Regions from separate parts of the Nonomuraea sp. NPDC050643 genome, predicted to be linked through region 1. Evidence: riboswitches for the same ligand, from Rfam matches in the RefSeq annotation. Region 1 holds a riboswitch; the other holds the start of a gene.

Region 1 (7,473 bases):
ACGTGCTTGCGCACGGTGCCCGCGTCACCCCGCACCACGGGGCCGGTGAGCCCGGCGATGCCCAGCCGCAGCACGTTGTCGAGCGCGGCCCCGAGCAGCGGGCCCAGCATCCGGCCCGGATGCTCGACGCCGATGCGATGCAGCAGGTCGGAGGACTCCGCGATGAGGGTGACCATGTGGTTGGCCGCCCCGGCCAGCGCCGCGTGGTAGAGGGGGCGGTCGGCGTCGGCGATCCAGACCGGCTCGCCGCCCATCTCGATCACGAGCGCCTCGGCGACGGGCCGCAGCATCTCCGGCGCGGTCACGCCGTAGGAGATGCCGGTGAGCTTGTTGAGGTCGTCGTCTCGGCCCGTGAACGTCATCACCGGGTGCAGCGCGAGCGGCAGCGCGCCGGCCCTGGCGGCCGGGTCGAGCACGGACAGGCCGTAGGCGCCGCTGGTGTGCACCAGCATCTTGCCCTGAAGGTCGGCCCCCGTGCTGGCCAGGCCGTTGACGAGGTCGGGCAGCGCGTCGTCGGTCACGGTGAGCAGAATGAGCTGGGCTGCCGCCACCACCTCGTCGGGCCTGGACGGCTTGAGTCCGAGCCGCTCAGAGGCCCATCGTTGTGAGTTGTCCGACACCCCGCTCGCGGCCACGACCCGATGTCCGGCCTGCGCCAGCGCGGCACCGAGGGCTGAGCCGACCTTGCCCGCCCCGAGCACGCCGACAGTCAGCCGTGCCGGGCGATCCCCTGCGTCCATCACGTCACACCCCTGTCGACCTGCGAATGAGAAGCCCGCCGCGATGGTGGGGCGGCGTGGCCGTCTCGTTCGTAATGGCACTGCGGACCAGGGTAACGGGCAGGGGGGACTGAGTTTGTGACTGGTGTTTTGCCGCGCGTTGAGTTAACGACAAAAGCGACAAGGGCATACAAACGGTGCACCCCCTGTCGGGAGAGATGAGGAGAGGGGTTCATCGCATGGCAGCGGGCGCCGAGTCCCGGAAGGGAACCCGACGCCCGCATGGATTGCGCGACCTCTTGGAGGTGCGCCGGCCGGCGGTTCGCCGACTGCCGACCGGAAGACCGAGCCCGGGCCGGCCTGCGCCGGCCCGGGCTCACCACATGCTCAGTGGTGGGTGGGCGCGTAGACGTTGGCGCCACCCTTGCAGCCGGCGACGCCGCCGAGGACGTTGACAAGGGCGACGGTGTTGCCGCAGACGTTGATCGGCAGGTTGATCGGGATCTTGACCTGGTTGCCGGAAGCCACACCGCCGTTGCCGCTGGTGATGTCGGCGTGGGCCGGGGCGGCCAGCGACACCATGGCGACGGCTCCGGCGACCACCATGACCTTCTTCAGCACGAGGGCTCCTCTCAGTTGCGCGGCCTGAAGCCGCAGGTGCTTGTTCGGAACGACCGGCTCCGCCACTTAGGGGATGGCGGAGCGAAGTCACTCGATGACAATGGGTAAACGTTATCGCAACTTCGCGACATTGAGTAGTCATTGGATGACGATGCGTATCGACGTGCAGTCATGAGATAGTCCAGGTCATGTGGCTCACCTGGCGCGCCGCCACGGAGCGCGCGCTGTACGGCGAGGAGGGTTTCTACCTCCGCGAACGCCCGTCCGGCCACTTCCGCACCTCGGTCAGCGCCTCGGCGGCCTTCGCGGAGGCGGTGCTGGCGCTCCTGGCGGAGGTGGACGCCGATCTCGGCGCGCCCGACGTGCTCGACCTGGTGGACATCGGCGCGGGCGACGGAGCGCTGCTCTCCCACGTGCTGTCCCTGGCCAAGCCCGCGCTGCGCGACCGGCTCCGCGTCACGGCCGTCGAGCTGTCCTCCAGACCGGAGGGGCTGCCCGAGCGGATCACCTGGTCCAGAAGCCTGCCCACCGACATCACCGGGCTGGCCATCGCCAACGAGTGGCTCGACAACGTGCCTCTCGACGTGGTCGAGCAGACGCCCGAGGGGCCACGCCTGATCATGGTCAACGTGCACACGGGCGAGGAGCGTCTCGGCGGGCCGCTGCGGCCGGCGGATCGCGCCTGGCTGGAGCGGTGGTGGCCACTGTCGCGGGTGGGCTCGCGGGCCGAGATCGGCAGACCCCGCGACCAGGCCTGGGCCTCGGTCCTGGTACGTCTCACCGCAGGCCGGGCCATCGCCGTGGATTATGCACATCCTGTGGATAACCGGCCGCTGCACGGCACGCTGACCGGTTACCGCGACGGGGCCGTCGTGACGCCCGTACCCGACGGGACCTGCGACATCACGGCCCACGTGGCGCTCGACGCGTGCGCGGACGCCGGGCGGCGGGCCGGAGCGTCATCCACAGGTTTGTCCACACAGCGCGACGCGCTGCGGGAGCTGGGGATCACCGGCGCCCGCCCGCCGATCGACCTGGCCCGGGTCGATCCGCGCGGTTACCTCAGGGCGCTGGCGCGGGCCTCCGAGGAGGGCGAGCTGATCGATCCGTCGGGGCTCGGTGGCTTCGGCTGGCTCAGCCAGCGACGTTGAGCTCCAGGGAGTGCAGGCCCCTGATGATGTAGCCGGGCTTCCAGACGGGCTCCCGCCGCAGCTCCAGTTCGGCCGCCCGGTCCAGGAGGGCGCCGAACGACTCCATCAGCTCGATGCGGGCCAGGGGCGCGCCCAGGCAGAAGTGGATGCCGGCGCCGAAGGAGATGTGCGGGTTGTCGGCGCGGCCGACGTCGAGCCGGTCGGGGTCGTCGAACACCGCCGGGTCCCGGTTGGCCGAGCCGAACAGCAGCGCCACCTCCGAGCCGCGCGGAATGCGTACGCCGTGCACCTCGATGTCCTCCAGCACCCAGCGCTCGAACATCTGCAGCGGCGTGTCCCAGCGCATCAGCTCCTCGACCGCGGTGGGCAGCAGGGAGCGGTCGTCGCGCAGCCGGGCCAGCTCGGCGGGGTTCCTGAACAGCGACCACCAGCCGTTGCCCGTCACGTTGACGGTGGCCTCGTGGCCGGCGTTGAGCAGCAGGACGCAGGTGCCGACCAGCTCGTCCTCGGTCAGCTCGTCGATCTGGGCGAGCGCGCTGATCAGGTCGTCGCCGGGGGCGCCGCGGCGTTCGGCGGCCAGGGTCCTGAGGTAGGCGGCGAACTCCTCGGCCGCGCGTACCGCGGTGTGCTGGGCCTCGGGGGACGGGTTGAGCTCGTACATGCCGCAGATGTCGGCCGACCAGGGGCGCAGCAGGTGGCGGTCCTGGTCGGGGATGCCGAGCATCTCCGCGATCACGGTCACCGGGAGCGGCTCGGCGACCTCGGCGATGAGGTCGCCGCCGCCCTTCTCCACGAACGCGGCCACCAGGCCCTCGGCGATGGCGCGTACGCGGGGGCGCAGCGACTCCACCATGCGCGGCGTGAACGCCCTGGAGACCAGCCGGCGCAGCCTGGTGTGCACCGGCGGCTCCACGTCGAGCATGCCCGCCCTGATCACGCGCCAGAACAGCTCCTGGAACTCCGGCTCGGCCGACCGGCCGAACTCCTCGTGCGTGGCCACGTGCAGGTAGGACCGCCCCAGGCGGCGGTCTCTGAGCAGCGTGTTCACGTCGGCGTGCCGCGAGATCAGCCACTGGCCCGTCGGCTCGAAGAAGCAGACGGGCGCCGTACGCCTCAGCTCGTCATAGACCCGGTACGGGTACGCCACGAACTCCGGATTCCAAGGATCAAAGCCCACTATTGCATCTTAGGAGTGGGATCCTCCTGCTCAGTGACCTCTTTCTTCTTGGAGTGCCTGCCGCGCATCCGGATGTTGAGCAGCTCCACGACGACCGAGAACGCCATCGCGAAGTAGATGTAGCCCTTGGGGATGTGCTGGTCGAGGCCCTCGGCGACGAGCACCACGCCGATCAGCACCAGGAACGACAGGGCCAGCATCTTGATGCTCGGGTGGCTGTCCACGAACCTGCTGATCGGGCCGGAGGCGAACAGCATCACCAGCACCGCCACCACGACGGCCGCGATCATCACGCCCAGCTCGTCCACCATGCCGACGGCGGTGATGACCGAGTCCAGCGAGAAGACGACGTCGAGCACCATGATCTGCACGATCACGGAGGTGAAGGAGACCGCGGCGGCCTTCTTGCCGTCGCCGCCCGGCGCGACCTCCATGCTGTGGTGGATCTCGGTGACGCTCTTGCCCAGCAGGAACAGGCCGCCGAGCAGCAGGATCAGGTCGCGTCCCGATATCTCGTGACCGACGACCGAGAACAGCGGCTCGGTGAGCTGAACCACCCACGACAGGCCGAGCAGCAGGAGCAACCGGCTGATGAGCGCGGCGGCCAGACCGAGGACGCGCGCCCGGTCCCGCTGTTCGGGGGGCAGTTTGCCCGCGAGGATGGAGATGAAAATGATGTTGTCGATCCCCAGCACGATCTCCAGGGCGACCAGGGTGAAGAAGCCGATCCAGATCTGCGGGTCGGCCACCCAGTCCAACATCTGCGCACCTCCATAACTCATGGCTGACGGGTTTCCGGTAGCAACGAGTCAGGAGTCGTATAAGTTCGCGGCTTGCGTTTTTTACCCTCGTGTCGGTTATAGTTCGGGACGTAGGTCATGAGTGCCAGCGACAAGCCCCGGCTAGCTGGCCGGCAACCCTCGCGTCCGCGGCGGGGTGCCCCGGGTGAAGACCTGGTCCGTCACGAGGTGTGGCGGGCAAGCGCGGGCTCCGTGGCTGTCCTGGGGTCCGATGACCCCGAGGAGCTTCGCCATGTCCACGCTGACGATCTTCAACTCCGCCCCGGCCGCCGAGACGACCTCCGCCGTCACCCCGGGCACCCGGCCCATTCCCACCGTGCTCGGCACCGACCTCGAGGTCCCGGTCAAGGGCGGCCGGCTGGTGGGCTACGCCAACCTCGACTACGCCGCCAGCGCCCCCTGTCTGGAGCCGGTCAGCGCCGCCGTCGCGGCCGCGCTCCCGGCCTACTCCAGCGTCCACCGCGGCGCCGGCTACGCCTCCCAGCTCACCACCGCCAGGTACGAGCAGGCCCGCCACACGGTACGGGCCTTCGTGGGCGCCCGCCCCGACGACGCCGTCATCTTCACCCGCAACACCACCGACGCCACGAACCTGCTGGCCGGCTGCCTGCCCCCGGGCACGACCACGGTGGTCTTCGACACCGAGCACCACGCCTCCCTGCTCCCCTGGCCCTCCTCCGTGCGACTGGCTCCGCCCGCCTTCCCCGGCGAGGCCGTGCGCGCCGCCGACGAGGCGCTGGCCGGGATCGAGGGGCCGAAGCTGCTGGTGGTGACCGCCGCCTCGAACGTCACCGGCGAGCTGTGGCCGATCGCCGCGCTGGCCCACATCGCGCACCGGCACGGGGCCCGGATCCTGGTGGACGCGGCGCAGCTCGTACCGCACCGGCCTCTCAACCTGACCGCGCTCGACCTGGACTACGTGGCCTTCTCGGGGCACAAGCTGTACGCGCCCTTCGGGGCCGGCGTGCTGATCGGGCGGCGGGACTGGCTGGCCGAGGGGGAGCCGTACCTGAAGGGCGGGGGCGCGGTGCGCTCGGTCGGCGAGAGCGCCGAGTGGCACGACGACCCCGAGCCGCGCCACGAGGCGGGCACCCCCAACGTGCTGGGCGCCATCGCCCTGGCCGCCGCCTGCGACGCGCTCACCGCCACCGGCTGGAACGCTCTGGTGAACGAGGAGGAGCGGCTGATCGCCCGGCTCAGGTCGGGGCTGGCCTCGGTCGAGGGCGTGCGGGAGCTGTCACTGTGGGGGGACGACCACCCGCGGGTCGGTATCGTGTCGTTCACCGTGGCCGGATACTCGGCGCGCGAGGTGGCCGAGGCGCTGTCCAGCGAGTACGGCATCGGGGTGCGCGACGGCAAGTTCTGCGCGCATCCGTTCGTCCGGCACCTGCTGGGCACGGCCGACGGCGGTTGCGAGGACGACACCGCCTCCGCGGTACGGGCCTCGATCGGCATCGGCAGCACGCAGGAGCACGTGGACCGGCTCGTCGAGGCGCTGCGGGACCTGGTGCGCCGCCGGTCCTGACCGCTACCCCGGCTCGCGTGCCTGCCTCAGCGGTTCGGCGGCTTGCGGTGCTGCGGCGGCTCGTCGGAGACCAGGGCGTCGATGTCCCTCATGTCCTCGTCGTTGACCCTGCCCGAAGCGGGCGCGGCGGGCTGCCTGGGCACCTCCGGCCGCTCGGCGGGCGTCGTCGACGCCGTCGGCGTGGTAGGACCGCCCGGCCTGCGGTGCGAAGGGATGATCATGTCGTCCTCCGCCTCGCGGCGTTCCGCGCGCCTGCGGAACATCGTGCCGAAGATGCCGTCCAGCCCGATCCGTCCGCCGCCCAGCGCCAGGAACATCAGGCTGAGCGCCCCGAGCGCGCCCGGCAGTTCCCAGCCGTTGTTCGCCGACAGGACGCCGTTGCCCCCGTGCACGTACGCGATCGCGCCGAGCATGTTGACCAGCAGCAACAGTCCCACCGGCCGGACCAGCAGGCCGAGGATCAAGAAGATGCCGCCGACGGTCTCGACGACGGTCGCGAACCCGGCGGCCAGTTCGGGCAACGGGATCCCCATCTCCCTGAAGCCCTGCGTGGTCGCCCCAAGGCCGCCCTGCCACTTCTGCCAGCCGTGAGCCAAGAAGATCACGCCGGTCACGATCCTGGCGATCAAGGCCGCGACGTCAAATACAACTCTCTTCATGGTGCTTTCTCCCCCCGTTCCAGGTATTCCTCCCCATGTCCGGCTTCGGGATGCGCTTTCATACCATCTCTTGACCATCCCCCGTGCTGGATCACCACCGGCGACAGTGACAGCATTGCCGTATGACGGAACGTGTGGTCGGAATCGGTGCGGGCGCGAAAGAGCTGGCGACCGAGGACATGATCCTCAACATCGGCCCGCAGCACCCGTCCACGCACGGGGTGCTCAGACTTCGGCTGACGCTCGACGGCGAGCGCATCGCCACCGCCGAGCCGATCATCGGCTACATGCACCGGGGCGCGGAGAAGCTCTTCGAGGTGCGCGACTACCGTCAGATCATCATGCTGGCCAACCGGCACGACTGGCTGTCGGGCTTCGCGAACGAGCTGGGCGTGGTGCTGGCCGCCGAACGCCTGCTCGGCATGGAGCCGCCGGTCCGGGCGGTGTGGGCACGCACGCTGCTGGCCGAGCTCAACCGGGCGCTCAACCACCTGATGTTCCTCGGCTCCTACCCGCTCGAACTGGGCGCGATGACGCCGCTGTTCTACTCCTTCAACGAACGTGAGCGCATCCAGGCCGTCATGGAGGAGATCTCCGGCGGGCGCATGCACTACATGTTCAACCGGGTCGGGGGGCTCAAGGAGGACCTGCCGCTGGGGTGGCTCGACCGGGTGTCGGAGGCCGTCGCCGAGACCCGCCGCCGGGTGCCCGACATCGAGAACCTCATCCTGCACAACGAGATCTTCATCGCCCGCACGCGGGGCGTCGGCGTGCTCTCACGCGAGCAGATCATGCAGTACGGCGTCAGCGGCCCCATCTCC
Region 2 (7,473 bases), on a different contig from region 1:
CGCGCCGATCTCGGGGTCGGCGGCGGAGATGGAGGCCGTGGAGGCGATCTGCTCCTTGGTCTCCACATCCTTGGCCAGCTTGGAGAGCTCCTCGCTGACCCGCTCGACGGCCGCCTCGATGCCCTTCTTCAGGGCCATCGGGTTGGCGCCGGCGGCAACGTTACGCAGACCCTCGCGTACCAGCGCCTGGGCGAGCACGGTGGCGGTGGTGGTGCCGTCGCCCGCGACGTCGTCGGTCTTCTTGGCGACTTCCTTGACCAGCTCGGCGCCGATCTTCTCCCACGGGTCCTCGAGCTCGATCTCCTTGGCGATGGACACGCCATCGTTGGTGATCGTGGGAGCGCCCCACTTCTTCTCCAGCACGACGTTGCGGCCCTTCGGGCCCAAGGTCACCTTGACGGCGTCGGCGAGCTGGTTCATACCGCGCTCGAGACCGCGCCGGGCGTCCTCGTCAAACGCGATCATCTTGGCTGCCATAAGGCTAGACCTCCCAGATACAGGGTGGCTTGTCGTGGACCGAGCCGACGCCCGCGACGGCAAGGGTCCGCATCTCCGTTCGGCAGACCCCATCGTCTCGATCCGAGGGTTGGCACTCTGCTGCACAGAGTGCCAACGAACTGTTTAGCACTCTACCCTGCCGAGTGCAAGCGAACACCCCTCTGGCAGCCGCCCCCGCCCAGGTCAGTCACCCGGTACGGCGAGCCGCCCTAAGCAGCTCGCCGCACTGGAGTCGACGAAAGATGGTGACGGCTCGCACGAACTGCGCTGCCGTGCGATCCCGCCCGGTGCATACCAGTGATGTCGCTCAGACCGCGCGGACGGACTCCGCCTGCGGCCCCTTCTGGCCCTGCGTGATCTCGAACTCGACGCGCTGCCCCTGTTCGAGAGACCGATACCCGTCCATCATGATCGCTGAGTAATGGACGAATACATCCTTACCACCGTCTACCGCGATGAAGCCGTAGCCCTTGTCCGCGTTGAACCACTTGACGGTGCCCTGCGCCACTTCCGACTCCTCTTACTGGTCTCTCAGATCTCGCCCATTCCTTCGCGAGACCTGTAATCGCATGACTTAACGGAAAAGTCAGCCAGACGATCGCCCTCGACCATACCTGTGGCACGGGGTTTGGCAACAGAGTCAATCCGCAAAATGCCTATTTCTTCGCATCGCAGGTAGTTCAACGTTGAATTGGCCTGGAAAAGGAGAAGGCGCCCACTAGGGGCGCCTTCAAGGACCGTGACTGTTGCCGGGCACTCAGCCGCCGGCAACCGCCGGGATGATGGAGATCTGAGTGCCCTCTGGGGCGGGAGTGTCGAGCCCCTCGGCGAAACGGACGTCCTCTTCCCCAACATAAACGTTGACGAAACGTCGAATCTTGCCCGATTCATCCAGAATTCTCGCGCCGATCCCCGGGTAGTCGGAGTCCAGCTTGGCAAGCACGTCACGAAGAGTCGCGCCTTCGCCACGGACTTCCGCGTTACCGCGGGTGTACGTGCGCAGGATGGTGGGAATCCGCACAGAAACGCTCATGGCTAATGTCGCCTTTCCTGATTGTCAGACAGTCGCGCGGAACGCGTCGAGAGAGGGCCGGATCACGGCCGTGGGCGCGGCGTCGTCGCTGATGGCGTCGAGCGTCTTGAGCCCGTCGCCGGTGTTCAGCACCACGGTCTCGGCCTCGGGGTCGAGCAGGCCCGACTCGGTGAGCTTCTTCAGCACACCCACGGTCACGCCGCCGGCGGTCTCGGCGAAGATGCCCTCTGTCGAGGCCAGGAGCCTGATCGCGGCCACGATCTCGGCGTCGGTGACGTCCTCGACGCCCCCTCCGGTGCGCCGGGCGATGTCCAGCACGTACGGCCCGTCGGCGGGGTTGCCGATGGCCAGCGACTTGGCGATGGTGTCGGGCTTGACCGGCTGCACCACGTCATGCCCGGCCTTGTACGCGGTCGAGACCGGCGAGCACCCTGCCGCCTGCGCCCCGAAGATCTTGTAGGGCGTGTCCTCGACGAGGCCCAGCGCCACCAGCTCCTTGAAGCCCTTGTCGATCTTCGTGAGCTGCGAGCCAGAGGCGATGGGGATGATGATCTGCTCCGGCAGCCGCCACCCGAGCTGCTCGGCGATCTCGTACGCGAGCGTCTTGGAGCCCTCGGCGTAATAAGGCCGCAGGTTGACGTTGACGAACCCCCACTTGTCACCCAGCGGGTCGCCGATCAGCTCGGAGCAGAACCTGTTGACCTCGTCGTACGTGCCCTCGATGCCGACCAGCCGCCCGCCGAACACGCGGGCCATGGCGATCTTGGCCTGCTCGAGGTTGGCGGGGATGAACACGCACGCGTCGAGCCCGGCCCGCGCCGCCGCGGCGGTCACCGCGCCGGCGAGGTTGCCCGTGGAGGAGCAGGAAAGGGTGTGGAATCCGAAGTTGCGCGCCGCCTCAACGGCCATGGCGACCACCCGGTCCTTGAAGGAATGGGTGGGGTTGCCCGAGTCGTCCTTCACGTGAAGGGACTTGATGCCGAGCGCGCGCCCGAGGTTTCCGGCCTTGACCAATTTGGTCCAGCCAGGGTTCATATTCGGCTTACTGGTCACGTCCGCCGGAACGGGGAGCAGCGAGCGGTAACGCCAGATGTTGGCGGGGCCGGACTCGATGTCCGCGCGGGTGACGTCGCCGAACTCGTAGGCCGCTTCGAGCGGCCCGAAACACTCCTGACAGGCGAAACTGGGGCCCAGGGGGTAGCGCGTGCCGCACTCACGGCAGGACAGAGCGACAGCAGGACCAAAGTCGAGCGACATGAAGCGAGGCCTTCCCTCATCTTCGCCCGCGGCCACCTTGACCGCGAACCGGAATTGGCACCTTGTCCCGGTCGGCCTCGCCAGGTCGCGAGTCACAAGCCGGGAGGGTTGCCGGGGCTTCGTAGGGCCGGTCCCTCCACCCCTCTGGATGAGCAATATGCAGTTGTTGAAAAGGACTCTACCCGCTTAAGTGGCCGAAATTACTACCCGTCTCAGCATTCGAGACACACGGTCTCACCGGTAGTCCTCGCCGAGCACTCCCTGCACGTATTTGCGTGCCTGGTGGATGCGTGACTTGGCGGTGCCCAGCGGGATGCCGAGCTGCTCGGCCACCTCGTTGTAGTCGAGCTGGACGATGTCGCGCAACACGAGCGCCTGCGCCAGGTCGGGCTTGTCGGCCTCCAGCGCCTCCATCGCGTCGAGCAGGTCGAGCCGCGAGCCCGCGATCACGCTGACCCGCCGCACGTCGGGCTTCTGCATGGGCAGCTCGTCCGAGCTCTGCTCGGCGGCCCGGCGCTTGAGCGACCGGTAGGTCGTCCGCGCGCAGTTCGCGGTCACGATGTGCAGCCAGGTGCTGAATCTGGCCCGCCCCTCGAAGCGTCCGATATTGCGTGCGACCGCCAGCAACGTATCTTGCGAGGCCTCCTCCGCGTCCTGGTGATAAGGCAGGATCCGGGCGCAGTGACGCATCACGTCAGGCTCAATCCGCGCCAGGAGCTCGCCAAGTGCGCGATGGTCCCCGGCAGCGGCGGAGCGGGCGAGTTCCTCGGTTAGCTCATCAAGCGCCATAGCTGGGATCCTATGATCGAAGGGAGCCTAGATGAACAGCGTCCTGGTGGCCTCCAACAGAGGACCCGTCTCCTTCACCGTCTCTGACGACGGCGAACTCACGATGAAGCGCGGTGGCGGCGGCCTGGTGTCGGGGCTGTCGGGAGTGGCCAAGGACGACGGCGTGCTCTGGGTGTGCGCGGCGCTGTCCGACGGCGACCGCAGCGCCGTCCGGCTGGCCCCCGGGGGCCGGATCGACCACGCCGGCTATGACACGGGCCCGCTGCGGATGCTGGACATCCCGCCCGCCATCTTCCACCGTGCCTACAACGCCGTGGCCAACTCCACCCTGTGGTTCGTCAACCACCTGCTCTACGACATCCCCAACTCGCCCAACTTCGGCACGCGGTTCGCCCGCGAGTGGGAGTCCTACCGCGACTACAACGGCGCGTTCGCGCTGGCGCTGGCCGAGGAGGCCGGGCACGGCGCCCGCGTGATCGTGCAGGACTACCACCTGACCCTGACCCCGGCGATGCTCCGCACCGAGCGGCCCGACCTGCGCATCGCGCACTTCAGTCACACGCCGTGGGCGCCGCCCGAATACTTCTCCCTGCTGCCCGACGAAGTGGTCGGAGAGGTCCTGGAAGGCATTCTGGGGGCCGATCACGCCGGGTTCCTCACTGATCGGTGGGCCCAGGCGTTCATGGACTGCTGTGAGGCTCTCCTGGGCGCGGAGGCCGATCGGGTCGGCCGGAGCGTCACCCATGAGGGCCGCACGACCCGCATCGGCGTGCACAGCCTCGGCGTGGACGGCGACGCTCTGTGGGAGCGGGCCTGCGAACCCGACGTCGAGTCGCACATGTCCGCGCTGCGGGAGCAGGTGGGCGAGCGCAAGCTGATCGTCCGCATCGACCGCACCGAGCTGTCGAAGAACATCGTGCGCGGCCTGGTGGCCTACCGCGAGTTCCTCGCCGCGCATCCGGAGTGGCACGGCCGGGTGGTGCACCTGGCCTTCGCCTACCCGAGCCGGCACGACCTGCCCGAATACCGCGAGTACACCGCGTCGGTGCAGCGCTGCGCCCAGGAGATCGAGGACGAGTACGCCACCGACGACTGGGACCCGCTGATCCTCAACGTCAACGACGACTATCCGCGTTCGCTGGCCGCGTACCGGATGGCCGACGTGCTGCTGGTCAACCCCATCCGCGACGGCATGAACCTGGTGGCCAAGGAGGGCCCGGTCCTGTCGCCCGACTGCGCGCTGGTGCTGTCTCGGGAGGCGGGGGCGGCGGCCGAGCTGGGCCCGCACGCCCTCATGGTCAACCCCTACGACATCAGCGGCACCGCGGCCGCCCTGCACGACGCGCTGGTCATGCCCGTGGACGAGCGCCGGTCCCGCCGTGACAAGCTGCACGCCGCGGCCACCGCGCTGCCGCCGCAGAAGTGGCTCGCGGCCCAGCTCAACGCCCTGGCCTGACCTGAGGAGCTACCGCGTGACCACGGTCTTACAGCCCGTCCGACTGATCAGAGACCGCCCGACCTGGCTCATCTACCTGCAGCTCTGCACCTTCTCCACCTACCTGTACGGCGTGAGCGCCGCGCTGCCGCTCCTGCGCGCCGACCAGCGGACCTCGGCCACCGTGGCGGGCCTGCACGGCACCGCCATGGCCCTCGGCACGATCGCGGCCGGGTTCGTGCTCCCCCTGCTGACCCGGAGGCTGGGCAGGCGCGCGACGAGCTGGATCGGGCTGGCCGGGATGAACGCCGGCCTGCTCATGATCCTGCCATCGGACGCCCTGCCCCTGACGCTGCTCGGCTACGGCGTCTCGGGCGGCTTCAGCTCGATCCTGCTCTACACGGCCATGGCGGCGCTCAGCGACCACCACGGCCCGGCGGGACCGGCCGCGCTGAGCGAGGCGAACGCGGTCGGGGTGGTGGTGGGCATGGCGGTGACGTTCGCGCTCAGCGTGGTCGCCCAGACGACGCTCGGCTGGCGGGCCACGCTGCTGCTCACGCCGGTCGCCAGCGTGCTGCTCGCGCTGGCCATGGGCCGGGTCTGGCCCGGCGGGCGGACGGCGGACGCGGGCGGCGGGACGGCGGTCCCCGGACGGCCCGGCTGGCGTTTCCACCTGGCGGGGTCGGTGCTGTTCTGCTGCGTGGCCCTGGAGTTCACCTTCAACCTGTGGGCCGCCGACCTGTTCGCCGCGCGGACGGGGATCGGCGCGGCCGCCGCGGCGACCGGGCTGACGGCGTTCGTCGCGGGGCTCGCGGTGGGCAGGTTCGCCGGGACACAGCTCGCGCTGCGCCTGCCGCTGGCGCCGCTGTTCGTGTGCGCGCTGGTGGTGACGTTCGCGGGCTGGCTGGTGTTCTGGCTGAGCACGGAGCCGGCGCTGTCGTACGTGGGGCTGGCGATCTGCGGGCTCGGCGCCTCACTGAACTTCCCGCTCGCGATGGCCGCGCTCATCGCCGGCTCTGGCGGCCGCGCGGACCTGGCGGCGGCGGCCTCCCCCATCTGGGCGGGCGCCGCCATGGCCGTCGGCCCGCTGGCGCTGGGCGCGCTGGCCGACGGCTTCGGCACCTGGAAGGCGTTCCTCATGGCGCCGGTGCTCATCGGGCTGGCCGCAACCGGGGTGCTCATTTCCAATCGGCGTGTTTGAGCGCGTCGGCCAGGCCGGGGGTGTTCCACTGGTCGACGATCACGAGCTTGGTCTTCGGGAGGTACCACTCACGCTGGGTGAAGCGTCCCCGCACCTTGCCGGAGGAGTAGGAGACGCAGGTGGACTTCCAGGCGTTGTAGGCGGCCTTGTGGCCCTCGCCGACCTGGCGCAGCCCCCGGCCGACCTTCGGGCCGACGATCTCGCCCCACTTGTCGTCGAACGGGCAGGGCTGCACGTCGCTGGCGGTGTAGAAAGGGTTCTTGCCGGTGTAGGGGCCGAACCCCTCGGCGCCGCGCTTGATGTGACTTGGGCCGAGGACGTAGAAGGCGTCGCATTCCGGTGTCCCCCAGCCCTTGGGCTTGCCGCACCTGCCGGTGACCACCTGGACCCCGTCGCCGCGGCGGTGGACATGCCACGCGATGGGGATGTAGAGCGTGAGACCGCCCCTGAGCCTGAGCTCCTGGGCGGGGGCGGCACCGGTCGTGACGGCACCGGCGGGGAGCGGGACGGCGAGGAGGGTGGCCGCGGCGACGGCCGCGACGGCGAGGTGGCGCTTGAACATGCGCCCGAGACTAGAGATCGCGACTTGCAGATCAGTCACGAACGGCTGAACGCCGACGCCAGCTCCGAGAGCAGCGCCACGACCCCCTCGGGGCCGTCCACCACGATGTCGGCCCGCTCGGCCAGCGCGGTGACCTCGGTGGAGCCGCTGCACACGGTCACGCCCGGCAGCCCGCAGGCGCGTACGGCCTCGAACGCGGCCAGATCCCCCAGGTCGTCACCGACGAACATGACCGACCTCGCGGCCCGCTCGGCGAGGAACAGGCTCAGCGCGTGCCCCTTGTCCATGCCCGGCGGGCGCAGCTCCAGGACCATGCGGCCGGGCTCGATCACCAGGTCGTGCTTGCCGGCCAGCTCGGCCAGCGGCTCGCGTAGCCTGGCCAGCGCGCCCTCGGGGTCGGGGCTGCGCCTGGTGTGCACGGCCACGGCCCGGCCCTTGTCCTCGATGGTGACGCCCTCCAGGCCGAGCGAGCCGAGCAGCAGCGGCAGCTCGGCCTCGGCCCGTGGGACACCCGGTGGGGGCGGGGGCGCGGAGATCCGCCCGCCCTCCCAGCGCTCGAAGCCGTAGTGACCGAGCACGACCAGCCCGGGGACGGCGGCCAGACCGGGCCCGAGCTCCAGAGCGGTGGCGGCGGGCCTGCCGGTCACGATGACCACCGCGAGGACGTGCGCGCCCAGGTCGGCGAGTGCTTCGGGCGC

Evidence for each region. Region 1 has a riboswitch for S-adenosylmethionine ahead of AB0I15_RS40735 (aminotransferase class V-fold PLP-dependent enzyme). Riboswitches for the same ligand answer to the same signal wherever they lie in the genome.
Region 2: linked by a shared signal. The riboswitch ahead of thrC (threonine synthase) and the one ahead of AB0I15_RS40735 (aminotransferase class V-fold PLP-dependent enzyme) in region 1 are both predicted to bind S-adenosylmethionine.

Annotation. Positions count from the first base shown of each region.
Region 1 covers NZ_JBFAIM010000041.1:94,569-102,041, reverse strand. Annotated here, with positions in the region: gene AB0I15_RS40760 (DUF2520 domain-containing protein) at 1-740, opposite strand, end outside; gene AB0I15_RS40755 (chaplin) at 1,107-1,340, opposite strand; gene AB0I15_RS40750 (SAM-dependent methyltransferase) at 1,529-2,491, shown strand; gene AB0I15_RS40745 (cytochrome P450) at 2,475-3,668, opposite strand; gene AB0I15_RS40740 (TerC family protein) at 3,668-4,429, opposite strand; SAM riboswitch class IV at 4,543-4,658, shown strand; gene AB0I15_RS40735 (aminotransferase class V-fold PLP-dependent enzyme) at 4,701-5,993, shown strand; gene AB0I15_RS40730 (DoxX family protein) at 6,020-6,652, opposite strand; gene AB0I15_RS40725 (NADH-quinone oxidoreductase subunit D) at 6,775-7,473, shown strand, end outside.
Region 2 covers NZ_JBFAIM010000105.1:26,601-34,073, reverse strand. Annotated here, with positions in the region: partial or broken gene groEL (chaperonin GroEL) at 1-477, opposite strand, end outside; gene AB0I15_RS63040 (cold-shock protein) at 806-1,006, opposite strand; gene AB0I15_RS63035 (MoaD/ThiS family protein) at 1,256-1,531, opposite strand; gene thrC (threonine synthase) at 1,556-2,788, opposite strand; SAM riboswitch class I at 2,802-2,943, opposite strand; gene AB0I15_RS63025 (RNA polymerase sigma factor) at 3,023-3,577, opposite strand; gene AB0I15_RS63020 (trehalose-6-phosphate synthase) at 3,609-5,033, shown strand; gene AB0I15_RS63015 (MFS transporter) at 5,050-6,213, shown strand; gene AB0I15_RS63010 (hypothetical protein) at 6,191-6,775, opposite strand; gene otsB (trehalose-phosphatase) at 6,811-7,473, opposite strand, start outside.